DNA from 3 places in the Ideonella sp. FW305-24 genome. Region 1 is predicted to be linked to each of the others. Evidence: predicted binding sites of a transcription regulator. Region 1 holds the regulator's gene; each other region holds the start of a gene.

What was found. The regulator FNR, encoded in region 1, switches genes on or off when oxygen is low (the NO sensors DNR and NnrR bind a similar motif). The targets are predictions, from matches to a motif close to TTGATNNNNATCAA.
Region 2: clpB (ATP-dependent chaperone ClpB) is a predicted target of FNR. The motif match lies at 5,406-5,419, and genes of this name have one in related genera.
Region 3: AC3WR5_RS24315 (hemerythrin domain-containing protein) is a predicted target of FNR. The motif match lies at 6,580-6,593, and genes of this name have one in related genera.

The regions. Positions count from the first base shown of each region.
Region 1 covers NZ_JBYTAI010000001.1:194,908-205,346, reverse strand. The annotation lists gene AC3WR5_RS00890 (CcoQ/FixQ family Cbb3-type cytochrome c oxidase assembly chaperone) at 1-67, shown strand, start outside; gene ccoP (cytochrome-c oxidase, cbb3-type subunit III) at 64-1,002, shown strand; gene ccoG (cytochrome c oxidase accessory protein CcoG) at 1,023-2,498, shown strand; gene AC3WR5_RS00875 (nitrogen fixation protein FixH) at 2,522-2,755, shown strand; gene AC3WR5_RS00870 (hypothetical protein) at 2,730-3,050, shown strand; gene fnr (fumarate/nitrate reduction transcriptional regulator Fnr) at 3,109-3,849, opposite strand; gene hemN (oxygen-independent coproporphyrinogen III oxidase) at 3,970-5,403, shown strand; gene AC3WR5_RS00855 (sulfite exporter TauE/SafE family protein) at 5,411-6,097, shown strand; partial or broken gene AC3WR5_RS00850 (MFS transporter) at 6,304-7,501, shown strand; gene AC3WR5_RS00845 (Rossmann-fold NAD(P)-binding domain-containing protein) at 7,471-7,995, opposite strand; gene AC3WR5_RS00840 (Crp/Fnr family transcriptional regulator) at 8,227-9,069, shown strand; gene AC3WR5_RS00835 (PAS domain S-box protein) at 9,079-10,439, opposite strand, start outside.
Region 2 covers NZ_JBYTAI010000022.1:31,990-42,428, forward strand. The annotation lists gene AC3WR5_RS32310 (molybdopterin molybdotransferase MoeA) at 1-1,229, shown strand, start outside; gene moaD (molybdopterin converting factor subunit 1) at 1,232-1,486, shown strand; gene AC3WR5_RS32320 (molybdenum cofactor biosynthesis protein MoaE) at 1,491-1,982, shown strand; gene AC3WR5_RS32325 (CrcB family protein) at 1,979-2,362, shown strand; gene AC3WR5_RS32330 (MerR family transcriptional regulator) at 2,370-3,377, shown strand; gene AC3WR5_RS32335 (MFS transporter) at 3,412-4,719, shown strand; gene AC3WR5_RS32340 (flavin reductase family protein) at 4,887-5,381, shown strand; gene clpB (ATP-dependent chaperone ClpB) at 5,523-8,129, shown strand; gene nadB (L-aspartate oxidase) at 8,256-9,929, shown strand; gene AC3WR5_RS32355 (late competence development ComFB family protein) at 9,934-10,218, opposite strand; gene AC3WR5_RS32360 (2-hydroxychromene-2-carboxylate isomerase) at 10,439-10,439, shown strand, end outside.
Region 3 covers NZ_JBYTAI010000011.1:5,123-15,561, reverse strand. The annotation lists gene AC3WR5_RS24340 (sensor histidine kinase) at 1-566, shown strand, start outside; gene AC3WR5_RS24335 (sigma-54-dependent transcriptional regulator) at 587-1,996, shown strand; gene AC3WR5_RS24330 (hypothetical protein) at 2,019-2,282, opposite strand; gene AC3WR5_RS24325 (cation-translocating P-type ATPase) at 2,323-4,803, opposite strand; gene AC3WR5_RS24320 (universal stress protein) at 4,966-5,802, shown strand; gene AC3WR5_RS24315 (hemerythrin domain-containing protein) at 5,863-6,525, opposite strand; gene AC3WR5_RS24310 (hypothetical protein) at 6,639-7,817, opposite strand; gene AC3WR5_RS24305 (sigma-70 family RNA polymerase sigma factor) at 7,926-8,573, opposite strand; gene AC3WR5_RS24300 (vWA domain-containing protein) at 8,736-10,379, shown strand.

The DNA.
Region 1 (10,439 bases):
AGGGGATGACGGCCCTCTCTCCGCTGCCGCGGTGGCTGAAGATCACACGCGAGGGAGCCGGGCATGAGCGACTTCATCAACGCAGGCTGGGGCTACTACGTTGCCGCAGTCACCGTGCTGGGCCTGGTGGCCTGCATCGCGCTGCTGCTGATCGCGGCACGCCGCCGCGTGATGGCGCAGGACAACACCACCGGCCACGTCTGGGACGAGGACCTGCGCGAACTCAACAACCCGCTGCCGCGCTGGTGGATGTGGCTGTTCATCCTCACGGTGGTGTTTGGCGCCGGCTACCTGGCGCTGTACCCCGGCTTGGGCAGCGCGCCTGGCCAGCTGGGCTGGAGCAGCGTCGGCCAGTACAAGGAAGAGCAGGCGGCAGCGAACGCGGTCACCGCGCCGATGTTTGCTGCGTTTGCTGCCAAGACTGCGCCCGAACTGGCCCGGGACCCGCAGGCCATGGCGGTGGGCGAGCGCCTGTTCGCCAACAACTGCGCGGCTTGCCATGGTTCGGATGCGCACGGCAGCAAGGGCTTCCCGAACCTGACCGACCAGGACTGGCTGTGGGGCGGGGCGCCCGAGCGCATCGAGGAGACCATCCGCGAAGGCCGCGTGGGCATCATGCCGCCGATGGTGGCAGCGGTCGGCAATGCCGACGAGGTGCACCAGGTGGCGAACTACGTGCTCAGCCTGTCCGGCAGCCCGCACGACAGCCTGGCTGCACAGCTCGGCAAGTCCAAGTTCGTGGCCTGCGCAGCCTGCCACGGGCCGGATGGCAAGGGCAACCAGGCGCTGGGCGTGCCCAACCTCAGCGACAAGGTCTGGCTGCACGGCTGGGGTGAAGACGCGGTGGTGGCGATGATCAACAAGGGCAAGACCAACGTCATGCCGGCGCACGGCGAGCGCCTCTCGGCGCAGCAGATCCACCTGCTGGCCGCCTACGTCTGGGGCCTGTCCAAGTCCGGCCCGGTGACGACGGCCACGGCCACAACTTCCGCCACGCCGTAAGGCAAATCAAGGCAAGCTGCATGACCCGCGTCATTCCCATCGTGCCAGCCCCGGGTGACGCTGCGTCCGCAGCGGGCGAGGGCGAGATGGTCTCGCTCTACCAGAAGCAGAAGAAGATCTACCCGCGCTCGGTCAAAGGCGGTTTCGCCCGCTGGCGCTGGCTGATGGTGTGGCTCACGCAGGCCTTGTTCTATGGCCTGCCTTGGCTGTCGATGAACGGCAGGCAGGCGGTGCTGTTCGACCTGTCGGCGCGGCGCTTCTACATTGGCCAACTGGTCCTGTACCCGCAGGACTTCATCTACCTCACCGGCCTGTTGGTGCTCAGCGCCTACGGGCTGTTCTTCTTCACCACCGTGGGCGGCCGCCTGTGGTGCGGCTATGCCTGCCCGCAGACGGTCTACACCGAGATCTTCCTGTGGATAGAGCGCCGCTTCGAGGGCGAACGCGGCGCCCGCATGAAGCTGGACGCCGGCCCATGGACGCTGAACAAGCTCTGGCGCAAGGGCGGCAAGCACGTGGTGTGGGTGCTGCTGGGCCTGTGGACAGGCTTCACCTTCGTGGGCTATTTCACGCCGATCCACAGCCTGTGGACCGAGGCCTTCACGCTGGACTTCGGCCCCTGGGAATGGTTCTGGGTCAATTTCTACGGCCTGGCCACCTACGGCAACGCTGGTTTCCTGCGCGAGCAGGTCTGCCAGTACATGTGCCCGTACGCGCGCTTCCAGAGCGCGATGTTTGACAAGGACACGCTGATCGTCAGCTACGACAGCGCTCGCGGCGACCCACGCGGCACGCGCGCCCGCGGCACCGACCTGGCGAGCGCCGGCCTGGGCCAGTGCATCGACTGCAGCCTGTGCGTGCAGGTCTGCCCGGCCGGCATCGACATCCGCGAGGGGCTGCAGTACGAATGCATCGCCTGCACCGCCTGCATCGACGCCTGCGACGGTGTGATGGACAAGATGCACTATCCGCGCGGCCTGATCCGCTATGCCACGCAGAATGCGCTGGCCCGGCAGGAACCGCATCCGGACCTCACCAAGCCGCCCAAGCCAGCGCTTGACCTGCCGCACCTGCTGCGGCCCCGGGTGCTGATCTATGGCGCGGTGCTGATCGTCATCGCCGTCGCGTTTGTCACCAGCCTCAGTCTGCGCCGCACGCTGAAGGTGGACGTGGTGCGCGACCGCGCCACGCTGGCGCGCATCGTTGAAGACGGCCTGGTCGAGAACGTCTTCCGGCTGCAGTTGATGAATGCCACCGAGCAGCCACAGCGCTATCACGTGGCAGTGCAGGGCATTCCCGGCGCTGTGCTGTCCGGCAGCCCGGAGGTCAGCCTGCTGCCTGCCGAAGCCCGCTGGGTGACGCTCGCGGTGCGGGTGCCGCCCGAGCAGGCGGCGGCCTTGAAACCGGGCGCCCACCCGATCCGTTTCGAGGTGTCGCCGCTGGGCGCCGCGGGTGCCGCGGTGAGCGAAAAGTCCTCGTTTGTGATCCCCCGCTGATTCCGCCAACAAGGAGACAAGCCATGAAGGCAAGGCCCATCGAACAGTTTCAACCGACCTTGCCCTGGTGGCGGGTGCCCACTGCCTGGATGGTGTTTGGCGGCCCCGCCCTCGTGGTGGTGGCGAGCTTCGCCACCTTCGGCCTGGCGCTGCACGGCCGGGACCGGCCGCTGTTGGAGGCGGGCAGCGCAGAGCAGGGGGCCACGACCGATGCCATGCAGGCGCGCAATCATGCTGCCAGCCCCACACGCCGTTGAGGAAGACGAGCCGGAGGAGCGCACCGTCGCTTTCCGGCCCAGGCTTCGCAGCAGGCTGCTGCTGGTGCTCTGGCCTGCATTCGTGATGGCGGGCCTGCTCGCCGGCCTGATGTTCGCCTTCGTGGACCCCGGCAGCGTGCACGACCTGCCAGGCAGCGGCGAATCCGAATGGTCGCGCAACGCCATCTGTTCGCTGGCATTCCTGGTCTTCTGGGTCACGACCGCCATTTCGTCGGCCGCTACTTTGTGGCTGGTGGGCGGCTTGCGGCGCGAGCGCGAGGCGGCGCCCGAATGACCGCTGGCGCCGCGGAGCCCGTCACGCAGGGGGGTGGCACCGCCGCGGCTCGGCTGGATCAGCCGTGCGCGTTGTTTACCAGGCGCTGCAAGGCCTCGGGGTCCAGCACGTCGATCTGCCGCTGGCGTACCGCCAGCACGCCGTCTTCCTGGAACTTCGAGAAGCAGCGGCTCACGGTCTCCAGCTTCAGGCCCAGGTAGGTGCCAATTTCCTCGCGTGTCATGCGCAGCACCAGCGAAGACGGCGAGAAGCCGCGCGCCTTGAGCCGCTGCGAGAGGTTCAGCAGGAACACTGCCAGGCGCTCTTCGGCCCGCATGCTGCCCAGCAGCAGCATCACGCCATGGTCGCGCACGATCTCGCGGCTCATGATCTTGTGGAACTGGCGCTGCAGGCCGGGGAATTCGCGCGAGAGCTGCGTGAGCTGGCTGTAGGGAATCACGCAAACCTGAGAGTCTTCCAGCGCCACGGCGTCGCAGGCATGGTGGTCATTGCCAATGCCGTCCAGACCCAGCAGTTCGCCCGCCATCTGGAAGCCGGTGACTTGGTCGCGCCCGTCTTCGGGCGTGATGCGGGTCTTGAAGAAGCCGGTGCGCACCGCGTAGACCGCTTCGAACGGATCGCCGTGGCGAAACAGCGTGTGGCCGCGGCGCACGCTGCGGCGGGTGGCGACCATGCCGTCCAGCCGCTGCAGTTCGTCTTCCGGAATGCCCACCGGCAGGCACAGCTCGCGCAGATTGCAGTGTGAGCAGGCCACATTGGGCTTGGCCTGGGCGGCGCAGGCATCGGTCAGGGGAATCATGGCGGGGCAGTCTTGATGTGAGACAACAAAGGTCCGGGACCTGATTGTTCAAGCCCGGCTGCTGTGGGCGCTTGCGCCAGATCAAGCCGGCCAAGGCCGGTGCCGGGCAGCATGCCGGGCATGACAGTCCTTTCGTCGACCTCCGCTGGCGCAGAGCAGGCGTCGCCGCTGCTGCCCGAGGCCTTGCTGCGGCGCTTCGACGCCCCCGGCCCGCGCTACACCTCCTACCCCACGGCAGACCGCTTCGTCGAAGCCTTCGGCCCGGCCGAGTGCCGCCGAGCGCTGGCGTTGCGCGGCGGCGGCGCGGCGCTGGGCGGGCCGCTGTCGGTCTACGTGCACATTCCGTTCTGCGAGTCGGTCTGCTACTACTGCGCCTGCAACAAGGTCATCACCCGCCATCACGAGCGCGCCACCGAATACCTGCAGGCGCTGGACACCGAGATCGGCCTGGTGCGCGCCGCACTGGGCGACGGCCCGTCGGCTTCGCAGCTGGTCTCGCAGCTGCACCTGGGCGGCGGCTCGCCGACCTTCCTGTCCGACGAGGAGCTGGGCCGTCTGCTGGCTTCGCTGCGCGCAGCCTTCGGCTTCACCGAAGGGGCGGAGCTGTCGATCGAGGTCGACCCGCGCACCGTCAGCGCCGAGCGCCTGGCCCACCTGCGCACACTGGGCTTCAACCGCATCAGCTTCGGCGTGCAGGACTTCGATCCGCAGGTGCAGCAGGCGGTGCACCGCGTGCAGCCGTTCGAAAGCGTGAAAGCCTTGATGGTCAGCGCGCGCGAACTGGGCTTCGCCTCCATCAATGCCGACCTGATCTACGGCCTGCCGCAGCAGACGCCGGCCAGCTTCGCGCGCACCATTGCGCAGATCGGCGAACTGCGGCCGGACCGCCTGGCGCTGTACGCCTATGCCCACCTGCCGCAGCGCTTCAAGCCGCAGCGCCGCATCGACACCCTGCAGCTGCCCAGCGCCGCGCAACGTGTGGAAATGCTGGGCGGTGCCATCGCCGGCTTGCTGGGTCGCGGCTACACCTATGTGGGCATGGACCACTTCGCGCTGCCGGACGATCCTCTTGCCGTGGCCAAGCGCGAAGGTCGGCTGCACCGCAATTTCCAGGGCTACAGCACCCAGCCCGATTGCGACCTGATAGGACTGGGTGTGTCGGCCATCGGCCGCGTGGGCGCGAGCTACCACCAGAACGCCAAGACCCTGCCCGAGTACTACGACGCGCTGCGCCAGGGCGAACTGCCGGTGCAGCGCGGCGTGGCGCTGGTGAGGGACGACCTGGTGCGCCGCGCCGTCATCATGGCGCTGATGTGCCAGGGCCGGGTCGACTTCGAATCCATCGAGCTGGCCCACCTGATGGACATGCGCAGCTACTTCGCCACCGAGCTGCAGCAGCTGGCGCCGCTGGCCGAGGCAGGGTTGGTCGAGATTGAGCCGGATGCCTTGCAGGTCACCGCCACCGGCTGGTATGTGGTGCGCGCAGTGGCCATGGTCTTCGACCGCTACCTGCAGACCGACCGCCAGCGCGAGCGTTTCTCCAGGATGATTTGAGCGCCTGATGACCGCTGCCGTGTTGCCGTTGGTGCTTGCCGGCCTGGCCATGGGCGTGGCCGCTTCGCCGCATTGCGCCAGCATGTGCGCCGGGCCGTGTGCGGCGCTCACCGGTGGCTGCGGGCGCAACCTGGCCGGCTTCCAGCTGGGCCGGCTCGTGGGCTACATGGCTGGCGGTGCGCTGGCGGCGGCCAGCGTGGCGGCGCTGGGTGCCTGGAGCCAGGCCGTGCCGGCGCTGCGGCCGCTGTGGGTGGCGCTGCACCTGGCGCTGCTGGCGCTGGGCCTGTGGTGGCTGTTGACCGGCCGCTTGCCGGCTGCCTTGCTGCGCGACGGTGCCAGTCCGGTGCGCTGGGTGGGTGGCCGCCGCCGGCCCTGGCGCGCCGGCCTGGCCGGGCTGGGTTGGGTGGCGCTGCCTTGCGGCGCGCTGCAGGCCGGCCTGTTGCTCGCCACATTGGCGAACGATGCCTTGGGCGGTGCGCTGGTGATGGCCGCGTTTGCGCTGGGCTCCATGCCCGCATTGGCGCTGGCGCCCTGGCTGTGGACCCGCTGGCAAAGCTGGCGCGGCCAGCGCGTCTCGCCCGTGCTGGCGCAGGCCTGGGGCTACCGCATGGCCGGCGCCGGCCTGGTGCTGGGCTCGGGCTGGGCGCTGAGCCATGGCTTGCTGGCGCAGTTCGCTGCCTGGTGCGTGGCCTGAGAGCCTGAGAAGGTGCCCCGCGGCCAGGGGCCGGGGAGAGTCAGGCCTCCCCCCATCAGCCGGCACCAGGAGGGCGTTTTCGGGAGAGGTGGGGAACACAAGCCGTCGCTAGTCTTCCAGGCATCGACCATGGAGACCACGCCGGCATGACCAACCCACCGCAATCCAGCCAGGGCGCCTCCGCAAACGCCGGCAAGCGCCCTTCGATGGCCCTCTATGCGCTGACCATCGGCGCCTTTGGCATCGGCACGACCGAGTTCGTCATCATGGGCCTGCTGCTGCAGCTCGCGGCCGACCTGAAGGTCCACCGCAGGCCTGCTCATTTCCGGTTACGCGCTCGGCGTGTTCGTGGGGGCGCCGCTGCTCACGGCAGCGCTGAGCAAGGTGCCGCGCAAGACGGCGCTGCTCGCGCTGATGGTCATCTTCACGCTCGGCAACCTGGCCTGTGCGCTGGCGCCCAGCTACGCGGTGCTGATGGTGGCGCGGGTCATCACCTCGCTGGCGCACGGCACCTTCTTCGGCGTGGGCGCAGTCGTCGCCACCAGCGTGGTGCCGCCGGACCGAAAGGCCGCTGCGCTCTCGACGATGTTCACCGGCCTGACGGTCGCAACGCTGCTGGGCGTGCCGGTGGGTTCCTGGCTCGGGCTGAACTTCGGCTGGCGGGCTACGTTCTGGGCCGTGTGCGCCATCGGCCTCGTCGCGATGGCGGTCATCGCGCTGTTCGTCTCGGCGAGGGAGGCGGGCTGCGGCAGCGGCGTGTCGCTGAAGGAGGAACTGAAGGTGCTGGGACGGCTGCACGTCGTGCTCGGGCTCGCGGCCACCGTGTTCGGCTTCGCCGGCGTGTTCGCCGTGTTCACCTACATCCAGCCGCTGTTGACCCAGGTCACCGGCTTTGCCGAGGCCACGGTGTCGGTGATCCTGCTGATGTTCGGCGTCGGCATGATCCTCGGCAACGTCATCGGCGGCCGGCTGACCGACCGCGCGCCGGTGCGCATGCTGCTCGGCTCGCTGGCCGCACTCGCCATCGTGCTGGTGCTGATGGGGTTCGTGATGGGCAACCCCATCGCCGCGGTGCTGTTCGTCGGGCTGCTGGGCACCGGCGCGTTCGCCACCGTGGCACCGCTTCAGCTGCGCGTGCTCAGCAAGGCGGAGGGAGCCGGGCAGAGCATGGCGTCCAGCCTCAACATCGCCGCCTTCAACCTGGGCAACGCGCTGGGCGCCTGGCTGGGCGGCGTGGTGATCGACCACGGGCCCGGCCTCGCGCACCTGCCCTGGGTGGCGGCCGTGCTGACGCTGGGCGGCCTTGCGGTGGCGGGCTACAGCGTGTGGCGTGAGCGTGCCGCAGCGCTGAGTGAGTCGTCATTCACCGCGACTCAGCGCAGCGCGTCCAGCAGCAGCGCCTGAAGCAGGTAGCAGCGCTTGTCGGCCTCGGAGCTCTGGCCTTCGAGCTGGTCGGCCAGCGTGTGGCCTGGATGCGCGCCCGAGGCCAGGTCCTGGCAGACCGGCACGCCGGCCTCGCTGCGGATCTGCTGCACCAGCGCGGCGGGCAGGCCCTCGCAGGCCAGCGCCTCATAGAAGCGGCCGAGCAGGCGCAGCGTGGGTTGCAGGTCCTCTGGCGTGCCGGTCTGCCACTGGCTGGGGCGCACCAGCGCCACCTGTGCGCCCAGCGCCAGCGCGGCACGGCGCAGCAGGCCGGCGCCTTGGGTGGGGTCGGCCGCACTGTCTTCGCACAGCAGCCCGAGGTTCAGGCCGCGCAGCGGTTGCGAAGCGGTGCCGGCCGCGGCCGCCCGTTGCAGGCTGCGCGCGCTGGCCAGCAGTGTGGCCTGCCGGGCGGCGAGATTCGCGGGAGGCAGCGTCTCGGGCATGGGGGACGGAAGGATGTGGGAGCGGGCAGGCATGGGTTGCGGGGAGGTGCGGCGCAAGCCTTGATTGCGCGGAGGCCCAGCCTAGCGGCGGCAGCGCGGCGCGCATTTGCGCGGCGTCAAGCCCGCCGCCGCCGGCCTGCCTGATACGCGGTTGACACGGTCTGTTGACCCACTGTTACCGAGCGACGCGGGCCGTTGATGCCTGTGTTGCAGGCGCTGCCTAGCATTCATCTCAACCTGAATGCCAACGCCCTGGAGATCCCCATGCACAGCTCTGCCGCCGCCACTGCCTCTGCCATCGCCGTTCCTGCCGCCCACGTGATGGCGATGCCGACGCCCCCGGCTCGGGCCATGGCGCAAGCGCCCAAGCTGCCAGGCCTGGCGCGCACGCAGCTCAGTGCCGCTGCCCAGATCGGCGACACGCTGACCCTGATCGGCGAGGCGCTTGCGCCGCAGCGCCGCGTGGTGCATGCAGGCGATCGCATCTACCAAGCCGGCGAAGCCTTTGCCTGCCTGCACCTGATGAACGCCGGCTTCGTGAAGCTGGTGCGCCTGTCGGCCGATGGCCGCGAGCAGGTGGTCAGCCTGAAGTTCCGCGGCGACTGGCTGGGCTTCGACGGCATTGCCCATGGCCACTATGGCTGCGACGCCGTGGCCATGGACACCGGCGAGGTCTGGAGCGTGCGCTATGACGCCCTGGTGGCCGCCAGCCTGCGCCAACCGGCTCTGCTGACGGTGCTGCACCAGGCGATGAGCCGCGAGATCACCCGTGACCGTGATTCGCTGATGTCGGTCTGCACGCTGCCTGCCGACGCGCGCGTGGCGGACTTCCTGCGTTACTGGGCCGAGTCGCTGGCCAAGCGTGGCCTGCGCACCGATCAATTCACGCTGCGCATGAGCCGCGCCGAGATCGGCAACTACCTGGGCATGACGCTGGAGACCGTCAGCCGCGCGCTGTCGCGCCTGGCCCGCGACGGGATCATCTGCTTCGCCGAGAAGGGCCGCCGCGAGGTGCAGATCCCGGACGTGAGCGCCCTGTCAGCCTTTGTGCAGCGCTGCCTTTCGCCGGTGGCCGACGAACTGCCGGCTGCGCCTACGTTGCAGTGAGCCAGCGAATCACCTGGTGCCAATGACGCGGGCCAGCGCCTGCGCCAGTTCGCTGCGGCTGTAGGGCTTGCGCAGCAGCTCCCAGTCGGGCGGGGAGTCGCGGTCCGCCTCCAGCAGCTCGGCCGAGAAGCCGGACATCAGCAGCACCGCCAGCTGCGGCCAGCGTTGCCTGGCTTTTGCTGCAAGCGCGGTGCCGCGCATGCCGGCGCCCAGCGCGATGTCGCTGAGCAGCACGTCGAAACCGGCATCGGGCAGGTCCGGCGGGTCCAGCTGTTCCAGCATCGACCATGCCGCCTCGCCGCTGGCCACCGGCGTCACCTGGCAGCCCAGCGCCAGCAGGAACTGCCGCACCACCTCGCGCACCTCGGCATCGTCTTCCACCAGCAGCACGCGCAAGCCTGGCGGCAGCGCCTGCGTGGCCGGCACCGGCTCGCTGGTCGGGGCCTGCGCGTCGGCCTGGGTCGGGATGTAGAGCGTCAGGCAGGTGCCGCTGCCGGGCGTGCTGTCGAGGGTCACGGCGCCGTGCGATTGCTTGACGAAGCCGTAGACCGTGCTCAGCCCCAGGCCGGTGCCGCGGCCGGCCTCCTTGGTCGTGAAGAAAGGCTCGAAGGCGCGTTCCTTGACTTCCTCGGACATGCCGCTGCCGGTGTCGCTGATGGCGATCGCGACAAAGCCGCCGTCGGCTTGGCCCTGCGGGTCCAGCTCGGCGCGCAGTGCGCCGGGCAGGCGCGCGTGCGGCGTGGCGGTAAAGCGCAGCGTGCCGCCTTCGGGCATCGCGTCGCGGGCGTTGATGGCAATGTTCAGCAGCGTGGATTCGAGCTGCCCGGGGTCGGCCAGCACCGGTGGCAAGTCCACCAGCGGCTCGACTGCAATCTGGATGCGCTGGTCCAGCGTGCGGCGCAGCATGCCGGCCAGCGAGAGCAGCAGTTGGCCCACGTCCACTGCGCTGGGCTGCAGCACCTGGCGGCGCGAAAAGGCCAGCAGCTTGCCGGTCAGCTCGGCGCCGCGGCGGCTGGCCCGGGTGGCCGCGTCCACCAGCTGCAGCGCGTGCGGGTCGGCAGCCAGCGTCGGCAGTTCTTCCAGCACCTGCAGGTTGCCCTGGATCACCGTCAGCAGGTTGTTGAAGTCGTGCGCAATGCCACCGGTCAACTGGCCCACGCTTTCCAGCCTTTGCGCATGGTTCAGCGCTTCTTCGGACTCGGCCCGCTGCAGGCTGGTGGTCAGCAGGTTGGCCAGCGATTCGAGGAAGCGCTGCTCGTCCTCACCGAAGCGCTGCGCCTCGCGCGAGCGCACGACGAGTGCGCCAATGGTGCGCCCGCGGTCGGACAAGGGCACGGCCAGCCCGCTGGTCAGCCCGGCGGCCAGGTAGG
Region 2 (10,439 bases), on a different contig from region 1:
CTGCGGCCCAGCACCGCCTGCAGGCGCAGGAAGCCGTGCCGACCGCGCAGGCGCTGGGCCGTGTGCTGGCCTCGCCGGTGCAGTCCACGCTGGACGTGCCGCCGGCTGACAACAGCGCGATGGACGGCTACGCAGTTCGCTTCGCGGACTTGTTGCCGGGGGCGGACGGCGCGGCGGTGCTGCCTGTCAGCCAGCGCATTGCCGCAGGTGCACCTGGCCAGCCGCTGGTGCCCGGCACCGCGGCACGCATCTTCACCGGCGCCCAGGTGCCAGCCGGTGCGGACACGGTGCTGATGCAGGAGATCTGCGAAGCCCTGCCGGCTGCAGTGGACGTGGCGGGTGACGTGGCGCGAGTGCGCATTTCGCTCGCTGCGCAGCCCAAGCTCGGGCAAGCCATACGCCGGCGTGGCGAAGACGTGGCGCTGGGCGCCACGGTGCTGCGAGCCGGCGCGCGGCTCACGCCGCAGGCGCTGGGCCTGGCTGCGGCGGTAGGCCTGGCCGAACTGCCGGTGCTGCGCCGCCCGCGCGTGGCGCTGTTCTCGACCGGCGACGAACTCGCCATGCCTGGCGAGCCGCTGAAGCCCGGTGCCATCTACAACTCCAATCGCTTCACGCTGCGTGCACTCCTGCAGGCGGCCGGCTGCGAGGTGCAGGACCTGGGCATCGTGCCCGACCGGCTGGACGCGACACGCGCCGCGCTGCGCACCGCCGCGAAGGACGCGGACCTGATCGTGACCTCCGGCGGCGTTTCCGTTGGCGAGGAAGACCACTTGCGCCCGGCCGCCCAGGCCGAAGGCCGGCTGGACCTGTGGCAGATCGCCATCAAGCCCGGCAAGCCGCTGGCGTTTGGCGCCATCCGCCGTGGCGACGACGATGCCAGCGGCGAAGCCTTGTTCATCGGCCTGCCGGGCAACCCGGTCTCCAGCTTCGTGACCTTCCTGGTGACGGTGGCGCCGGTGCTGCGGGCGCTGCAAGGCATGCCGGCCACGCTGCCGCAAAGCCTGCCGCTGCGCGCCGCCTTCGACTGGCCCAGGGCCGACAAGCGGCGCGAGTTCCTGCGGGTGCAGATCACGCCCGAAGGTGAACTGGTGCTGTTCGACAACCAGGGCTCGGGCGTGCTCACCTCCACCGTATGGGCCGATGGCCTGGTGGACAACCCCGCCGGCCGGGCGATTGTGCGCGGCGACACCGTGCGCTTCCTGCCGCTGGCCAGCCTGATCGCGGCGTGACCATGATCACCATCCAGCTGAAGTTTTTCGCCTCCCTGCGCGAGGCCCTGGGCGCCGAGCAGGCGCTGAGCCTGCCGGCCGGCAGCAGCATCTCCGCCGCGCGCGCGGCGCTGGTCGCGCGGGGCGAGCCCTTTGCCGGCAAACTGGCGCAGGGCAGGGCGGTGCGCGTTGCGCTGAACCAGCAACTGGCCGAAGAGTCCGCCTTGCTGTCGGACGGGGATGAACTGGCGTTTTTCCCGCCGGTCACCGGTGGCTGAGGCCATGCCGCGCGTCAGCATCCAGACCGAAGACTTCGACCTGAGCGCCGAAGTGGCCGCCTTGCGCGCCGGCCTGGCGGGCGTGGGCGCGGTGGTCAGCTTTGTTGGCACGGTGCGGGACCGCAACGACGGCGCAGCAGTCAGCGCCATGACGCTGGAACACTATCCCGGCATGACCGAAAAAGCCATCGAGGCCATGGTCGACCAGGCTGTGGCCCGCTTTGGTTTGCTGGCGGCGCGCGTGGTGCACCGCGTGGGCCCGCTGTTGCCGCTGGACCAGATCGTGCTGGTTGCGGTCGCTGCGTCGCATCGGGGTGATGCATTCCAGGGCTGCGAATTCCTGATGGACTACCTGAAGACCCAGGCCCCGTTCTGGAAGAAGGAAGACACGCCGCAAGGCAGCCGATGGGTGGACGCCCGCGTGGCGGACGACGCGGCGCTGGCGCGCTGGGGCATCGCAGCTGGCAACGCCGCGGGCGAGGCGCCCGCGTCATGACGCCAACGTTGTTGCAGGCCCTGGCGGTGGCCATCGGCTCGGCCGTTGGTGCGCTCGCGCGCTGGGGCGCGGCGCTGTGGCTGAACGGCAGCTGGGGCGGCTTCCCGCTGGGCACGCTGTTTGTCAACTGCGTGGGCGGCTTGCTGATCGGCTTTGCGCTGGTCTGGTTCGCGCGCTCGCCGGACGAGTTGTTGCGATTGCTGCTGGTGACCGGCGTGCTGGGCGGCTTCACCACTTTTTCATCCTTCTCCGGCGAGTCGCTGGGCCTGTTGCAGCGTGGCCAGTTCGGCATGGCGCTGCTGCATTCGGCGGCGCACCTGTTCGGCGCGCTGGCCTGCGCGGCCGCCGGCTTCGGCATCGGCCGGCTGGTGCTGCGCTGAGCAGGGCATGGCGGCCCTGCTGAAGGTCGGCGAACTCGCCAGGCGCGCCGGCCTCACGGTGCGCACGCTGCACCACTACGACAGCATCGGCCTGCTGCGCCCGTCGGCCCGTGCCGAAAACGACTACCGGCTCTACAACCAGGACGACGTGGCGCGGCTGCATGCCATCCAGGCGCTGCAGGGCCTGGGGCTGACGTTGGAGGAAGTCGGCCGGCTGCTGGCGGAAGACGGCGCCCGGATGCCTCAGATCATCGAGCGCCAACTACTGGCCCTGCAGCAGCAGATCCGCCAGGCACAGGCGCTGCAGCAGCGGCTGGAGCTGATGCAGCAGCGCTTCCGCGAAGGGCAGGGTCCGGAACTGGACGAGCTGCTGATCACGTTGCAGATGATGACGGTCTGCGACGCGCATTTCAGTCCGGCCGAAACGCGGCGCATCTTCGCCCGCTGGCCCAGCGTGGCAACCGACTGGTGGCAGCTGATCGCCGAAATCCAGGAGGTGATGGACCGCGGCGTTGACCCACTGGACCCGCAGGTGCAGCCGCTGGCCCAGCGCTGGATGACGCTGATGCGCGACTGGATGCAGGGCGATTTCGACATGATGGAGCGCTGGGGCCGGGCCTATCACAGCGACCCTGGCCTGCAGCGCGGTGGTGGCCCGTCGCTGGCGATGGTGCAGTTCATCGAGCCGGCGGTGCAGCTGCGGCTGTCGCTGATGCTGCGCTACCTCAGCGAAGACGACTTGCGCCAGCTGGGCCATGTGCCGCGCGAGGCCTGGGCCCAGCTGGCCAGCGACGCGCGGGGCCTCATGGACGCCAAGGCCGCGCCTGGCAGCGAGCCCGTGAGGGCATTGGCGCGCCGCTGGTTCGAGCTGTCGCACCAGGCAACCGGCGGCGATGCGAAGCTGCGCGACCGCTTGCGCCAGGCCTTCGAGGCCGAGCCGCTGCTGCAACTGGGCGGCCCGCTGACGCCCGAGCTGCGCGCCTTCCTGAACCAGGCCGTGCCCGACGGGGCTTGACCCTCACGCCACGTCAGGCCGGAAAGTCGCGGCCATGACAAGTCCAACACTCCCGCCTTCCGCCGCGCCCACGCCGCGACAAGCGCTGCTGCGCGACCACAACTTCCGCTGGATGCTCAGCGGCGGCCTGATCTCGATGCTGGGCGACCAGTTCACCCTGATCGCCTTGCCCTGGCTGGTGCTGCAGATGACGGCTGACACACGTGTGCTGGGCATCGTGCTGGCCATGCTGGGCGTGCCGCGGGCGCTGTTCATCCTGATCGGCGGCGCCTTCGTGGACCGCCATTCGCCCAAGCAGGTGATGATGGTCACCAAGTACGTCAACACCGCGCTGCTGGGCACGCTGGCAGGCATGGTCTGGACGGGCACGCTGAACCTGCCCTGGCTGTATGCCTTGTCGCTGGGCATCGGCCTGGCCACGGCTTTCAGCATCCCGGCTGGCACGTCCATGCTGCCGCAGGTCGTCAAGCGGGAATGGCTGCAGCCGGCCAACAGCGTGATGCTGGGCCTGCGCCAGCTGACGATGTTCGCCGGCCCGCTGCTGGCCGGGCTGATGATTGCCGTGCTGGGCACCGGCCATGAGGCGGGCGCGCTGACGGATGCACGCGGTCTCGCGGCCGCGTTTGCGCTCGACGCCTTCAGCTTCGCCATCACCATCTGGACGCTGCGCAAGGTGCACATGCTGGGCGGCAAGCCGGCCATGCCGGCAGGGGCCTCGGTGCTGGGTGCGGTGGCCGACGGGCTCAAGTCCTTCTGGCGGGATGTGCAGCTGCGCACCTGTTTGCTGTACTGGTCCGCCGTAGCTTTGCTGATCAGCGGGCCGGTGCAGATTGCATTGCCAGTGCTGGCCAAGGAACAAGCGCAACTGGGGGCCGCAGCGCTGGGCAGCATGATGGCCGCACACGGTGCCGGCACGCTGCTGGGCATGGGCCTGGCCGGCGCCAAGCCGCACTGGCGGCTGCGCAGCCTGGGGCTGACGCTGCTGGCGGTTGACGCGCTGGTGGGGCTGCTGTTCATGCCCATGGGCAGCATCACCGCCGCCTGGCAGGGCGCAGGGCTGCTGCTGCTGATCGGCGCGCTGGGCGGCTTCATGCAGGTGGCCGTGTTCACCTGGATCCAGCGCCGCGTGCCGCCGGCCATGCTGGGCCGGGCGATGAGCCTGTTCATGTTCATCTTCATGGGCCTGGCGCCGGTCTCGGCCGCGGCCACCGGTTGGCTGCTGCGCGCGGTGCCGCTGAATGCGCTGTTCCTGGGGGGCGGCGGGCTGCTGGTCGCTGTGGTCGGCGTGGCGCTGCTGGCCACGCCGATGCGCAACGTGAACGACGGGCCCGCGGCCGGTTGAGAGCACCCCCAGACCCGACGCCTCGCGCCAGGTCCCCCGAGGGGGTCAAGGAAACTTGGGGCGGCCCTGCGTTCCCTTGAGAGCCGGTGCAGAGTGCCGCGGGTTTGGCGATGCGGCGAAGTCCCTGGCGAGGAAAATGAGGGTAAACGCCTTACCATCGCGGTCTGATGTTGATGGAACGGCTGATCGATCCCCTGGACCTGCGCCACGCGCTGGGCCGTTTTGCCACGGGCGTGACCATCGTCACCTGCCGCGACGCCGCCGGCCGCGCGGTCGGGCTGACGGCGAATTCGTTCAATGCGCTGTCGCTGGATCCGCCGCTGGTGCTGTGGTCGCTGCGCAGCGGCAGCCCGAACCGGCCGATCTTCGAGCAGGCCTCGCACTTTGCGATCAATGTGCTGGGCCAAGGGCAGATGGAGCTTTCGCGCCGCTTTGCCACGCCGCACGCGGACCGGTTTGCCGAAGGCCTCTGGCACGACGGCCCCGGCGGCGTGCCGCTGCTGGAAGGCGCGCTGGCAAACTTTTCCTGCCAGCTGCACAGCGCACAGGAAGCCGGTGACCATGTGCTGTTCATTGGCAGGGTGCTGGCGCTGCAGCATCATGCTGGCGCGCCGCTGGTGTTCCAGTCGGGTCACTACCGGGCGGTGGGCGAGCCGCTGTAGCCAGGGCGTGATCCGGCGCTGGCCTTGATGCAGCGCAAGCCGTGAGTGCGGGCTTTGCCATCGAATGCTGGCAGACCCGCGACGGGACTTGAAAACAGGGCGTCTTTGCCCCATGTCCGTACGCAATTGGAGGTCATTCCCATGCGTCTCGACAAACTCACCACTGCATTCCAACAGGCGCTCGCCGAGGCCCAGAGCCTGGCCGTGGCGCGCGACAACCCCTACATCGAGCCAGCCCACGTGCTGGCCGCCATGCTCGCCCAGCCCGATGGCCCCAAGGCCTTGCTGGACCGGGCCGGCGCCAACACCGCGGCGCTGCGCACCGCAATGGAAACGGCGATCAACGGCCTGCCCAGCGTGCAGGGCCGTGACCAGCAGGTCCAGGCCGGCCGCGAGCTGGTGCAACTGCTGCAGCAGGCCGACAAGGAGGCCATGCAGCGCGGCGACCAGTTCATCGCCAATGAAATGTTCCTGCTGGCGCTGGCCGATGCGAAGAACGACATCGGCGGCATCGTGCGCGGCCACGGGCTGACGCGCAAGGCACTCGAAGCCGCGATCACCGCAGTGCGCGGCGGCCAGACGGTCGATTCGGCCGAGGCCGAAGGCCAGCGCGAGGCGCTGAAGAAGTACACGCTGGACCTCACCGAACGCGCCCGCCAGGGCAAGCTGGACCCGGTGATCGGCCGTGACGACGAGATCCGCCGCGCGATCCAGGTGCTGCAGCGCCGCAGCAAGAACAACCCGGTGCTGATCGGCGAACCCGGCGTGGGCAAGACGGCCATCGTCGAAGGCCTGGCGCAGCGCATCGTCAACGGCGAAGTGCCCGAGACCCTGAAGAACAAGCGTGTGCTGGTGCTGGACATGGCCGGCCTGCTGGCCGGTGCCAAGTACCGCGGCGAGTTCGAGGAACGGCTGAAGGCGGTGCTGAAGGAAGTCTCGCAGGACGAAGGCCGCATCATCCTGTTCATCGACGAGCTGCACACCATGGTGGGCGCCGGCAAGGCTGAAGGCGCGATGGACGCCGGCAACATGCTCAAACCCGCGCTGGCGCGCGGTGAATTGCATTGCATTGGCGCCACCACGCTGGACGAATACCGCAAGTACGTCGAGAAGGACGCTGCGCTGGAGCGCCGTTTCCAGAAAGTGCTGGTGGGCGAGCCCACCGTGGAGGCGACCATCGCCATCCTGCGCGGCCTGCAGGAGAAGTACGAGGTGCACCATGGCGTGGAGATCACCGACCCGGCCATCGTCGCCGCGGCCGAGCTCAGCCACCGCTACATCACCGACCGTTTCCTGCCCGACAAGGCCATCGACCTGATCGACGAGGCTGCGGCCAAGATCAAGATCGAGATCGACTCCAAGCCCGAGGTCATGGACCGGCTGGACCGCCGCATGATCCAGCTGAAGATCGAGCGCGAGGCGATGAAGAAGGAGCACGACGAGGGCTCGCAGAAGCGCCTGGCGCTGATCGAGGAAGAGCTGCTGAAGCTGCAGCGCGAGTACAACGACCTCGAAGAGATCTGGACCGCGGAGAAGGCTGCTGCGCAAGGCTCGGCCCACCTGAAGGAAGAGATCGACCGCATCAAGTTCCAGATCGAGGAATTGAAGCGCAAGGGTGACTTCAACAAGGTGGCCGAGCTGCAGTACGGCAAGCTGCCGGAGCTGGAGAAGAAGCACAAGGAAGCGCAGGCCACAGAGACCGGCAAGGCGCAGGGTGCGAAGGACGGCAGCGGCCGGCCACAGTTGCTGCGCACCATGGTTGGCGCCGAAGAGATCGCCGAAGTGGTGGCACGCGCCACCGGCATCCCGGTTGCCAAGCTGATGCAGGGCGAGCGCGACAAGCTGCTGCAGATGGAAACCAAGCTGCACGAGCGCGTGGTCGGCCAGGACGAGGCCATCGTCGCGGTGGCGGATGCCATCCGCCGTTCGCGTGCCGGCCTGTCCGACCCGAACCGGCCGCTGGGCAGCTTCCTGTTCCTGGGGCCCACCGGCGTGGGCAAGACCGAGCTGTGCAAGGCGCTGGCCGGCTTCCTGTTCGACAGCGAGGACCACATGGTGCGCATCGACATGAGCGAGTTCATGGAGAAGCACTCGGTGAGCCGGTTGATCGGCGCGCCGCCGGGCTATGTGGGCTACGAGGAAGGTGGCACGCTGACCGAGGCCGTGCGGCGCAAGCCTTACAGCGTGCTGCTGCTCGACGAAGTGGAGAAGGCCCACCCGGACGTGTTCAACGTGCTGCTGCAGGTGCTGGACGATGGCCGGCTGACCGACGGCCAGGGTCGCACCGTGGACTTCAAGAACACCGTCATCGTGATGACCAGCAACCTTGGCTCGCACATGATCATGCAGATGCAGGGTCAGGACCCGGAACTGATCCGCGAGGCGGTGTGGGGCGAGGTCAAGGCGCACTTCCGGCCGGAGTTCCTCAACCGCATCGACGAGACCGTGGTCTTCCATGCGCTGGACGAGAAGAACATCGCCGCCATTGCCAAGATCCAGCTGCAAGGCCTGGATGCACGGCTGGCCAAGATGGACATGAAGCTGGAAGTCTCGGAAGCGGCGCTGGCGGAGATTGCCAAGGTCGGCTTCGACCCCGTCTTTGGCGCCCGGCCGCTGAAGCGCGCGATCCAGCAGCGCATCGAGAACCCGGTCGCCAAGCTGATCCTGCAAGGCCGCTTCGGCCCGAAGGATGTGGTGCCGGTGGACGTGGAAGACGGCCAGTTCAACTTCGGCCGCGTGGTGCACTGAGCGCTCCGCGCTTGCGCTGAATCAGCCAGCGGCCCTGCTGCCGGCTGCGACAAGCGTGCGTCCCTAGAATGGGCGCACGCTTTTTTCATGGGCGAAGCCTGAAGCCCGCCCTTTGCTGCACACACCATGTCCCAAGCTTCTGCGGCTGCGGCCGGCATTTCGCCTTTTCCTGTCAACGGCGAGCTGCCGGTGGTCATCGTCGGGGCCGGCCTGGCCGGGCTCACGGTGGCACTGCACCTGGCCGAGCAAGGCCAGCCCGTTGTGGTGCTGGCCAAGCGTGACCTGGGCGAGGGCGCCACGGCCTGGGCCCAGGGCGGCATCGTCGGCGTGCTCGGTTCGGACGACAGCGTCGAGTCCCATGTGCGCGACACGCAGGACGCCGGCGCCGGCCTGGTCGCCGAAGACACCGCGCGTTTCATTGCCGAGCACAGCGCCCGCGCCGTGGGCTGGCTGGTGGAGCAGGGCGTGCCGTTTTCGCCGGACCCGGACGGCCCGCTGGGCCTGCACCTGACGCGTGAAGGCGGCCACGCGGTGCGCCGCATCGCCCACGCGGCAGACGCCACCGGCAAGGCCATCCACGAATCGCTGCTGGGCCGTGCCCGCGCGCATCCGCTGGTGGACCTGCGCGCGCGCTGGATGGCGGTCGACCTGATCACCAACCGCCACCTGAAGCAGTCCGAAGGCAGCGCGCCGCGTTGCCACGGCATCTACGCGCTGGACATTGACACCCAGCGGGTCGAGACGCTTCCGGCCCGTGCCGTGGTGCTGGCCACCGGCGGTGTCGGCAAGGTCTATCGCTATACCAGCAACCCAGACACCGCCACCGGCGACGGCATCGCGATGGCCTGGCGCGCTGGCTGCCGTGCCGCCAACATGGAGTTCATCCAGTTCCACCCGACCTGCCTCTACCACCCGCAGGAGCGCAGCTTCCTGATCACCGAGGCCATGCGCGGTGAAGGTGCGGTGCTGCGGCTGCCGGGCGTGCCGTCGGAAGAATCACCCTGGGGCGCACGCTTCATGGCGGCGCACGACGAGCGGCTGGAACTCGCGCCGCGCGACATCGTCGCCCGCGCGATCGACTTCGAGATGAAGAAACACGGCGTGGACCACGTCTGGCTGGACGCGACCCACCTCGGCGAGGCCTTCCTGAAGGAACACTTCCCCAACATCCACGCCCGCTGCCTGACGCTGGGCATCGACATCGCCAAGCAGCCCATCCCCGTGGTGCCCGCCGCGCACTACACCTGCGGCGGCGTGGTGACCGATCTGTCCGGCCGGGCCGACGTGCCGGGCCTGTTCGCCGTCGGCGAAGCCACCTACACCGGCCTGCACGGCGCCAACCGCCTGGCCAGCAACTCGCTGCTCGAATGCGTGGTCATCGGCCAGACCTGCGCCAGGGCCATACTGGAGGACGCAGTGCCGAAAGTACCCAAGCTGCCCGCCTGGGACGAGAGTCTGGTCGAAAACGCCGACGAGCAAGTCGTCATCTCCCACAACTGGGACGAACTGCGCCTGTTGATGTGGAACTACGTCGGCATCGTCCGCACCACCAAGCGGCTGGAGCGGGCACTGCACCGCATCAAGCTGCTGAAGGACGAGATCGAGGACTACTACGCCAACTTCCGCGTCAACCGCGATCTTCTGGAACTGCGCAACCTCGTCGTCTGCGCCGAACTCATCGTGCGCTCAGCGCTGATGCGCCACGAAAGCCGCGGCTTGCACTACAGCCGCGATTTCCCGGCGACGCTCCCGGTGAGTTTTCCGACGGTGCTGACGAGGAAGGCGAAGAGCCGGTCCTGAGGGGTCAGCGCCGCGCTCGCATGGCGTTGCGGGCCTGCACGAAACCATAGGCGAACTCCACGGCTTCCATCACCGCGCGCTCGGATTCCGTCCGCTCGTGCTCGGTCTGGAAGAACGCCAGGTCCACGTCGTGGCGGATGTAGCGCGGGGGCAGGCGGTTCAAGGCGACGCAGGCGATGTCGGCGAGCACGTCGTCGTTGTCCTGCAGGTGGGGGAAGTGTTGGGACTGTTCCCGCACCGTCGAGAACACGGCTTTTTCGTAGAAGTTGTGGATCGACGCGATGTCCATGACCAGTGCGCCGGCGGCATGGCCGGGCGAGCAGACTGCAATGCGCCCAGTGTGCCGCCGGGTTCGCACCGGTGGAGGGGGGCTCCGCTGTACCAGATGCCGGATTGACGCAGCATTTCACGGCCACGCCCCAGTCGCGCCCCTATAGTGCGCGCATCCGGCCAGTGCCCTGCCTGGCCTTCTTCCTCATGGCTTCGCCACAGCGTTTCACGGAGACCCGA
Region 3 (10,439 bases), on a different contig from region 1:
AGCTGCAGCTGGAAATTGGCGAGGCCACGCCGGCCGATGCCCGCGAGACCATTGGCCATGTGGACCGCATCGAGCATCTGGTGCGCACGCTGCTGAGCTATGTGCAGCATCCTGCAGAAGTGCGCGGCAGCACCGACCTGGGCGCGTTGTTGGCCGCCGCGGAGCAGCGCTTCGCCCCGGTCTTCCAGGGCCAGGGCAAACAGCTGAGCCTGCGCACCGAGCCCGGCCTGCCCGAGGCGCACGGCGAGGAGGTGGCCATCGCCCAGGTGCTGAATTCGCTGCTGGCCAATGCGCTGGAAGCGACCGCGGCCGGCGCACTGGTCGAGGTCAGTGTCGAACGTGCCGGCGCGATGCTCGCGCTGACGGTGAGCGACCCCGGCACCGGCATCGCCCCCGAGCGCCTGGCCGAAGTCTTCAAGCCTTTTGCCACCACCAAGCCACGCGGCCTGGGCATGGGGCTGACGCTGGCGCGCCGCACCGTGGACCGGCTGGGCGGCCGCATCGAACTGAGCAGCCGCCCTGGCCAGACTCGCGCCACCGTGCTGCTGAAACCTGCCAACGCATAAGAAGAGAAACCGAGCACCGCATGGGCCTGGCCATCCTGATCATCGAAGACGAGACCACGCTGGCGCGCAACCTCGCCGTCTACCTGGAACGCCAGGGCTACGAGGCGCGCACGGCGGCCAGTGCCGAGGAAGGGCTGGCGCAGCTGGCGAGCTGGCGGCCGGAGCTGGTGCTGTGCGACCACAACCTGCCGGGCCAGAGCGGGCTGGAGGCGCTGCGCCGCATCCGCACGCAGGACCCGGACATCCGCGTCGTGATGATGACCGGCTACGGCAGCACCGAGCTGGCCGTCGAGGCGATGAAGGCCGGCGCGGCAGATTTCCTGACCAAGCCGCTGGTGCTGGGCGAGGTCAAGCTGCTGATCGAGCGCCTGCTGGACCAGGGCCGCCTGGCCAACGCGGTGGACTACTACACCCAGCGCGAGGCACAAGGCAGCGGGCTGGACAAGATCATTGGCGAGTCCCCGCCAATGCGCGCGTTGAAAGCGTCGATTGCCACGCTGCTGGACGCCGAGGCCCAGCTGGCCGACGCGCAGCCGGCGGCGGCCCTGATCGTCGGCGAGACCGGCACCGGCAAGGAACTGGTGGCGCGTGCGCTGCACTTCGGCGGCCCGCGCCGAGCCCGCCCCTTCGTCGAGCTGAACTGCGGTGCCTTGCCTTCGCAGCTGGTCGAGGCCGAGCTGTTCGGCTACGAGCGCGGCGCCTTCACCGACGCGCGCCAGCGCAAGGCCGGCCTGCTGGAAACGGCAGAAGGCGGCAGCGTCTTCCTGGACGAGATCGGCGAGACCGAATTGGCCACGCAGGTCAAGCTGCTGAAGCTCTTGGAGGAGAAACAGCTGCGCCGGCTCGGCGGCCTGCACAGCCGGCCGGTGGACGCGCGCGTCATCAGCGCTACCAACCGCCCGCTGCAGCAGATGGTGGCCGCGGGCAGCTTCCGCGCCGACCTGTACTACCGGCTGCGCATCATCGAGCTGACCGTGCCGCCGCTGCGCGAGCGCGGCAGCGACATCGTGCTGCTGGCCCGCCACTTCCTCGCGTTGCACGCCGGCCGCTACCGCAAGCCCGGCCTGCGCTTTTCGGCCGAAGCCGAACGCCGCCTGCTGGGCCACGCCTGGCCCGGCAATGTGCGTGAACTGCGCAACGCGATCGAGCAGGCGGTGCTGATGGCGACGGACACGAACATCGGCCCGGCCGAGCTGCGTTTCCTGGTCGATGGGCCGCTGGCTGCTGCACTGGCCGCGTTGGCAGAAGAAGCGGCAGACGACGAAGACCTGAACCTCGAACGCATGGAGCGCCGCCTGGTGCAACGCGCGCTGGACCGCAGCGGCCAGAACGTCAGCGCCGCAGCGCGCTTGTTGGGTGTCTCACGGGACACCCTGCGCTACCGGCTGGAGCGCCTGGGGCTGCGCACCGGCGAGGACAACGGCGGCTGAGCTTCGCGGGCTATACCGTGCCCTACCGGGCGCCGCGCAGCCGAAACCTCCGCTTGCCATCCGGCGTTTCAAATTCGTCGGGCAAATCGGTGGTCTTCAGGCGTTCGCCGGTGGCGAGCCGGTAGCTCAGTTCAACGCTGCCATTCGGGTGGGCGACTTTTTCTCGCAGGATGATGCAGGCCTCCCCGCGTTGTCCGATGGCTTCAAGCTTGTCTGGTGTCATGCCGTGATGTTGCGACAGGCCGGGCCTGTGCTGGTAACCGAACCTTTCCGCGGGCATGGACAAGCGGGGTCCTGCGTGCGCGGTGAGCCTGGACTGAACCGGCTCAGGTCCGCCACGTCCTGCGCCAGGCCAGTTGCGCGGTGCACCAAAGGGCCGCCGCGGCGGGCAGCAAGGCCCATCGCCATGGCAGGTCGGGCGGCAGACCGAAGACGCGGGCCAGCGCAGGCAGCGCCAGCAGTGCGGCCCAACCCAGGCCGATGCCGGCGATGAGCACCTGCAGCGCCGTGTTGCCGGGTGCGCCGCGCGGGTGGCGGCCGCGGAACCAGGCCAGCATCAGCAGGTTGCCGGCGACGATGGAGGCCAGGCTGGCCAGGCGCAGGCCTTCGTCCGACCAGCCGGCGCGGTGCCCCAGGGCCTGGACCAGCAGCACCCCGAGGAAAGAGAGCCCGCCGACCGCCAGCGAGCGCAACGCGGCCCGCAGCGTGAACAGCCTGGCGCTGGCCGCGCGCGGCGGCACGCGCATGCTGTCCGCGCTCGCAGGCTCGGCCTCGAAGACCAGCGAGCAGGCCGGGTCGATGATCAGCTCCAGCGCCACCACGTGCATCGGCAGCAGCAGCACCGGCCCGCCCATCAGCACCGGCAGCAGCGACACGCCGACGATGGGCACATGCACCGCAAAGAGGTAACCCAATGCCTGGTGGAGGTTGGCGAAGATGCGCCGGCCGGCGCGCACCGCCTGCACCAGCGACGCAAAGTCGTCGTTCAGCAGCACCAGCGCGGCGGCTTCGCGGGCCACGTCGGTGCCACGCTGGCCCATGGCCACGCCGATGTCGGCGGCGCGCAGCGCGGGCGCGTCGTTGACACCGTCACCTGTCATTGCCACCACCTCGCCGCGCTGCTGTAGCGCCTGCACGATGCGCAGCTTCTGCGCCGGGTCCACCCGCGCGAAGACCTGCACGCTGGCGAGCTGCTGCCTGAGCTCGGCGTCGCTCATGCCCGCCAGCGCCACGCCGGTGAGCACCTCGGGCGCCGCCGCCTGCAGCCCGGCCTGCAGGGCGATGGCGCGCGCCGTCAGCGGTGCGTCGCCGGTGATCATCACGACCCGCATGCCTGCCGCGCGACACGCCGCGACGGCGGCCGGCACGTTGGCCCGCAACGGATCCCGGAAACCCAGCAGGCCCAGCGGGGCCAGCGCCAGGCCCGCTGGCAGGCTGCCATCGTCGGAGGCCTTGTCGGCCCGACCCCACACGACGGCCAGCACCCGCATGCCTTCGCTGCTCCAGCTGCGCGCGCACTCGGCCAGGCGCGCCAGCAGGGCCGGGTCGCCGCTGCATTGGGCCAGCAGCGCTTCGGGCGCACCCTTGAGCCAGACGGTGGCGCCCCCAGCCTCGCTGTCCCGCCACCAATGGGTGACCCAAGGCCTGCCAGGGCCCACACCCAGGCGCGGCCCCAGCGTGAAGCGGCCGTCGGACGGCGGCGGGCCACCCGCGGCGCGGAAGATCGCGCGGTCCATCGGCTCGATGCCGTGCGGCAGGCTGGCCCGCATCGCGCCGGCCAGCAGCGCCGCGGCGTGCTCGCCCGGTGCATGGCCGGTCACATCCACCGGGGCTTCGCCGTCGTGCAGCGCCACCAGGGTCATCTCGTTGCGCGTCAGCGTGCCGGTCTTGTCCACGCACAGCACGCTGACGGTGCCCAGCGCCTCGATGGCCTGCGGCTCCCGGGTGAGCACGCCTTGCCGGGCCAGCCGCCATGCACCGATGGCCAGCATGACCGTCCAGACCACTGCGAATTCTTCCGGGATCAGCGACATCGCCAGGGTCAGCCCGATCAGCAGCCCTTCGGACCAGGAGCCGGTGCGCCAGGCGTGCAGGCTGCTGCTGACCAGGCAGATCAGCAGCGCCATGATGGCCACGCGCCGCACCAGCTGCTTCAGCTCGGCCTCCAGCCGGCTGGGCCGCCGGTGCAGCTGCTGCAGGCTGTGGCCCAGGCGACCCAGCGTGGTCCGGGCGCCGGTGGCGGTGACCACGGCCACGCCGTCGCCCTGGACCACCAGGCTGCCGGCCGACAGGCTGGACTCGCTGCCCTCGCCACCCGGGTGCTTGGGCACCGGCAGCGACTCGCCGGTCAGCTGCGACTCGTCCACCTGCACAATGCCGCCTTCGACCAGGCGCGCGTCGGCTGCCAGCCGGTCACCCTCATCAATCACCAGCCGGTCGCCGCAGACCAACTCGGCGCTGGCGACCCGCAGCGCCTGCCCATCGCGGATCACGGTGCAGCGCGGGGCCGACAGGTCCTTCAGCGCATGCAGCACCCGCTCTGTCCGGTGCGCCTGGTAGATCGCCAGCCCGCCGACCAGCAGGGCCGAGAGCATCAGCAGCGCCGCGTCCTCGCGGTTGCCCAGCAGGCCGTACAGGCCGGCGGTGACCAGCAGCAACAGGATCATCGGCTGCGTCATGACCTCCCAGGCCATCTGCAGCAGGCCGCGGCGCGGCGCGGCGGGCAGCAGGTTCGGGCCGTCGCGTGAGCGCAGGCGGAGCACTTCGTCGGAGGCAAGGCCGCGGGGGTTGTCGGGAGTTGGCGGCACGGCGTTCATCCTGCAGGTATCGCCGAACCGGAGGTGCTGCGCCTTGATTCAGCGCAGGCCGTTTGAACCTGGGCTGCGCTTGCGGCAGATCAAGCGCGGCGGAGCGGCACCGCCGAAGAATCCGGCGGTGCCCGCGAACCCTCGTTCGCCAAGGAGCTTGCCATGACCTATCGCAGCCTGCTGGTCCACCTGGACAGTGATGCGCAGTGCGCGGCCCGCACCCGGCTTGCCCGTCGCCTGGCCGCCGACCTGGCCTGCCACCTGGTCGGGCTGGCGCCCACCGGGCTGATCGAGCTGCAGCGGGTGGACTACGGGGGCAACCTGGCCGGCCTGGCCGAGATGGCGCGCGATGCGCTTCGCCAGGAGGCCGAAGCGGTGGCGCTGCGATTCCGGCGCGACTGCGAAGCCGCGGGCCTGCGGTCCGTTGAGACCGTGGTCGACGAGGCCCACAAGGCAGAATCCATTGTGCGCCATGCCCACTGCAGCGACCTGGCCGTGCTGAGCCAGGCCGACCCCGACGCCCCCGGCGGCCCGGCGCAGCAGGACTTGGTGGCGCGTGTGGTGCTGGAAAGCGCCCGCCCCACGCTGCTGCTGCCGTATGCCGGACATTTCGAGACGGTAGCGCAGCGGGCGCTGGTGGCCTGGGACGACAGCGCCGAGGCGGCCAGGGCCTTGCGCGACGCGCTGCCGCTGCTGCGGCGCGCCGAGCGGGTGCAGCTGGTGCTGTGGCGGCGCGGCACCGGCCTGGGCCAGCTGTCCGATGAAAGCCTGAAGCCGGTGCAGCGCTGGCTGATGTGGCAGGGCGTGACCGCCGACGTGGCCTGCCTGGCCACCGAGCTGGACATTGCCAACGCCACCCTCTCGCACGCGGCCGACACCAGCGCCGACCTGATCGTGATGGGCGCCTATGGCCATGCGCGCTGGTCCGAGCGCCTGCTGGGCGGCGCCACCCGCGGCGTGTTGCAGACGATGACCGTGCCGGTGCTGATGTCGCACTGAGCTTGGCGCGTCGCAGCGTCGCAAGCAGCCGCCTTCGCGGCCGTCTTCACGCCAGGCGCATCACGCCCGCAGGACCGCGGACCCGCGCGTTGCGGCGCCCAGGCGTGCCAGCACGCTGCGGCAGTCGCAGCCGGTGGCTGACGCAGCCTGCTGGTCGGCGCCGGCTGGGAACGCCAGCGCGAGTTCACGCCAGTCATGCTCGGCCAGGAATTGCTCGGCCAGTGGCAAGACCTGCCGCTCTTCGGCGGCCATGTGCGCGCGCTGGAACAGCGTGTGGCGGCGGACCAGCCGCTCGAAGGTCTCGCGCCGGGACGTGCCAATCATCTCGAAGCGCAGCAGCGCGTGCTCCAGTTCGCGCAACCAGCGCTGGCCCTGCTCGTGTTCGTCCTCCAGGCGGTCCAGCAGGCAGCGGGTCATCGGCACGCTGGCGCGCAGCTTGGGGAACAGCAGCTCCGACTCCTTGCGGTGATGCTGTTGCTCCGGGGATTCTTCCAGGCCCCACAGCAGCGCCCGCAGTTCATCAAAATCGGGCAGGACTTCTGCCGCAGGGTGCTTGGCCAGACCTTGTGCCAAGGCATCCAGCAATTGGCAGGTGATGCTGTGCTCTTGCAGGATGACAAGGGTGGCGGGATGCAGCATCGGGCCGGCCGGATGCGGCGCGAGGGATCCGGCTGTGTCGGGTGTCATCAGCAGTTGTGGCTGACCATGGTCGGGCGCGTTCATCTGGGTTTCCCGGAGTGGCGTCTTCGACACTACGCGGGCGCCGGCCACGCCGGCTTGACCTGCAACAAGTTCTGCCTGCTTGCGCGGCCGGGCCTTCCTGCGCCTTGGCCCGGTCAGCGCGTCGCAGCCTCCAGTGCCTGTTGCAGCGCCTGGCCTTGTCCGCTGGGCAGCGAAAGCTGCTGCGGCGGCTGGGTATCGTGCTGCCAGCGCAGGCTGTCGCCTTCCCACCAAAGCAGCTCGGCAACCTGTCCATCGCGCAACAGCCGCAGCGCCTGGGCCGGCGCGCTGCCAGCGGGCAGGGCGGGCTGCCAGGGCGTGCCGGCCGCGGCCTGGTCCAGCGTGGCCAGCCAGTCCCGCAGCGCAGGCGTCACGGGCTGTGGCGGGGTGTCGCTGCCGCGCTGCCAGGTCCAGCGTGCAGGCTCGGTGGCCAGGGCCTGACGCAGGGCAGTCAGCGCGGCGACGGCTGGCGCAGGCAGGGCCGGCGCCATGCGGGCCAGGGTGTGGGTGGACGCGCCGGCGATGGCGGCCAGGCCGGCTTGTGGCGAGCGTTCGGAACGGGCCTGAGCCCTGGTTTCGGCCGGCGCCACCTCAACCGGCGGCGTGGCAGCCGGCTTGGCGGCTTCGGCGACAGGTGCAGGCACCGGGGCGGCGGCATTGGACACGGCGTCGGCCATGGCGCCGATCTTGGCGGAGGCAATGGCCGTGGCAGGCGGAGGCGGCGCGGCCGGTGCCTGCGCGGCTGCGGGCGCTGCGGGAGGGGCAGGCGAGGGGGGCGCCTCGGCCAGCGCGACGGCTTGCGGTGGCGCTGCCTTGCGCGCAGCCAGGACCGGCGCTGGCGCGGGCTTGGGCGTCTGCTTGGGCGCTTCGGCTCGCTGCCGCTCGACCTTGCCTTCCAGCTGCGGGCGAACGGCGATTGCTGCGGGCGCTGCGGCATCGGCCATCTGCTCGGCCATTTGCTCGGCCTGCGGCGCAGTGGGTGAAGTGCCTGCGGTTGTCGAGGCCGCCTGCGCGGGTTCACGCAGCGGCCCGAGGTCGCTGGCTTGCTCGCGCCACATCAGGCCCACCAGCACCGCGAGCATCACGCCGGCAAAGCCGCTGGCGGCAGACGGCCGGCTCAGCCAGTCCCACCAGCTTTTGCGCGACCGCGCAGGAGGTGCCGGCCTGGGGTCGCGCGCCTTGGCCTGGGCCTCGCGCAGGATGGCTTCGCTCAGGGCCGGCGGCGGGCCGGCGAGGGCATCCGGGGCGTGCTTCAGCGCGCTCTGCAGGTAGGCGTCCCGTGCTTCGTCATTCATGACAACCCCTCGGCCGCCGAATACGTCGGCCGATCCCCCGGGGGGATGCGTGCCGGCTTGGGGCGGCCCGGCGCTCGGCCCGCCAGTGAGCGTCGGGCACACGATGTTTCATGACGCCTCCTTCTGCAGCGGTGCCAGGTAGGCGCCCATGCAGGTGCGCAGCTTGCTCATCGCGTAGCGCAGCCGGGTCTTGGCCGTCTCGAAACCCACCTCCAGCGCACGCGCCACTTCGGCCAGCGGCAGTTCGTCGTCATGGTGCAGCAGGAAGGCGCTGCGCTGCGGCAGCGGCAGCTCTTCCAGGCAGGCCAGCAGGCGCTCGCCGGCGCGGCGCCAGAAGGCCAGCTCGTCGCCCTGCGGGGCCGGGCTGGGCGGTGCGGGCCACTGCTGCCAGGCGGCGTCGCCACCGGCTGGTTCCCACGGCGTGCCGTCCTCGCTGTCGCCCATGGCCACCTCGCGCCCGCTGCGGCGCCAGATGTCGATCACCCGGTTCTGCGCCAGCGTGTAGAGCCAGGTGCGAAAGCTCGCGCCCTGCGGCTGCCATTGCGCGCGGGCGTTGACCACGCGCAGCCAGGTGTCCTGGAACACCTCGTCGGTCTGCGCGGCCAGCGCCGTGCCCAGCAGCCGGCGCACGAAGCGGTACAGCCCCGCCTGGTGGCGGCTGTAGAGCTGCTCGAAGGCACGCGCGTCGCCCAGCGCATAGGCACGCATCAAGGCGTCGTCGCTGTCCGGTTCGGGGGCGCTGGGCGGGGGTGTCATCGGGGTAGCAGTCTGCCTCACACACACGGTGATACGGCCGGGGTGACGGAACGGGGTGAAAGTGCTTCGAAAATTCTCTGGCGATGTTTGGTGAGATTTTTCACCCTGCTGCGCCGCGTGCCACGTGTCAGTCCTCATCGAGTCATTTCGAGGAGACCCACGATGAACCGCACCCTGACCTTGCCGCGCCGCCCCGGCGTGCCGGCGCTGCTGATCACGCTGACTGCCGGCCTGCTGGCCGCGGCGCTGGCAACCGCCTGTGCCGACGCGCGTGAGCTGCCAGCCACCGGCATGCCTTCCCAACCCTGGCCTCCCGCCTGGCAGCAAGGCGAGCAGGCCGATGCCACGGACTTCACGCCACCGGCCTTCGACGCGCCCTCGGCCACCGACTGCCGGCGCCTGCCGGTGGTGCGCGAGCAGGGCGGCGAGGCCGGCTGGCCATCGGGCGTGACATCGGGTGTGAGCGAGCTGCGCCGCGAGTCCGCCGGGCCTGGCTCGCGGACCAGCGTGGCCTCAGGCGCTGTCGAGAGAGCGCCGGCCGCGCCGCCACCCATGCCGTCGGTGGCACCGGCGGCCAAGCCGCTGGCGGAAGCGACGATGCGCGACGCGGCCTCGGCCGACAGTGTCAGCAAGATCGCCGGTGCCGCTCAGGCCTTGTCATCGCCGGCTCGCCAGCGCCCGGCCGAGACTGTGGTCACGGCCGGCGTGGTCGACGACAACGCCGACTTCGGCGAGTACCTGAACTACCGCCAGCGCCACCCCGGCCTGCCGGTGCGCCAGCGCGACATTGCCGAGCGCTACCTGCTGGAGGTGACCGACGCACAAGGCTTCCCGGTGCACGACGCCGAGGTTGCCGTGCAGCGCGCCGGCGTTGCGCAGCCGGTCATGTGGGCCCGAACTGACACGGCAGGCCACGTCTGGCTGCACCCGCGTGCCTTCCTCGCGCCGGGCGTGGCAGACGAGCGCACGCTGGGCGTGGCGGTGCGCAAGAACGGCCAGCAGGCGCGCGCGGTGCTCACGCGCGGCCAGCCGCAGGCGCTGCAGCTGCGCCTGGGCGCGCTGCCGGCGGCGCAAGCCCGGCTGGACCTGGTGTTCCTGATCGATGCCACCGGCTCGATGGACGACGAGATCGCCAAGCTCAAGGCCTCGATGCGCGCGATGGCCGAGCAGATCGCCCGCCTGCCGGGCCAGCCCGACGTCTGCTACGGCCTGGTGGCCTACCGCGACCGTGGCGACGCGTTCCTGACCCGCACGCAGGACTTCACCCACGACCTGGCCGCCTTCCAGCAAGGCCTGGCGCGGCTGCAGGCCGGCGGCGGTGGCGACACGCCCGAAGCGCTGAACGAGGCGCTGCATGAAGTCGTGCACGGCCTGAGCTGGCGCCGCGAAGCCGCCCGCATGGTCGTGCTGGTGGCCGATGCACCGCCGCACCTCGATTACGGCGGATGCATGACAGCCCCCGACGCCTACGGCGTCAACCCCCCGAGGGGGTGGCAGGCAGGCTTGGGGCGGCCCGGCGCCTGCCCGCAATACGACCGCGACATGCAGGCCGCGCTTGCCAAGGGCATCAAGCTGTTCGCCGTCGGCGCCAGCGGCCTGGACCCGGTCGGCGAATACATCTTCCGCCAGATGGCCCAGTACACCGCCGGCCGTTTCGTCTTCCTGACCTACCGTGATGCGGCAGACCCCGGCAGCGGCCCCGGTTCGCAGACCGTGCACGACGTGCAGCAGTATTCGGTACAGACGCTGGACCGGCTGGTGGTGCGGCTGGTGGGCGAGGAGATGGCCAAGCTCAGGCGGGGGTGAAGCGGTGCTGAGGTGATGGTCTCGGGTATCGTCACGGCACCCCGATGTGGGGGTGCCACG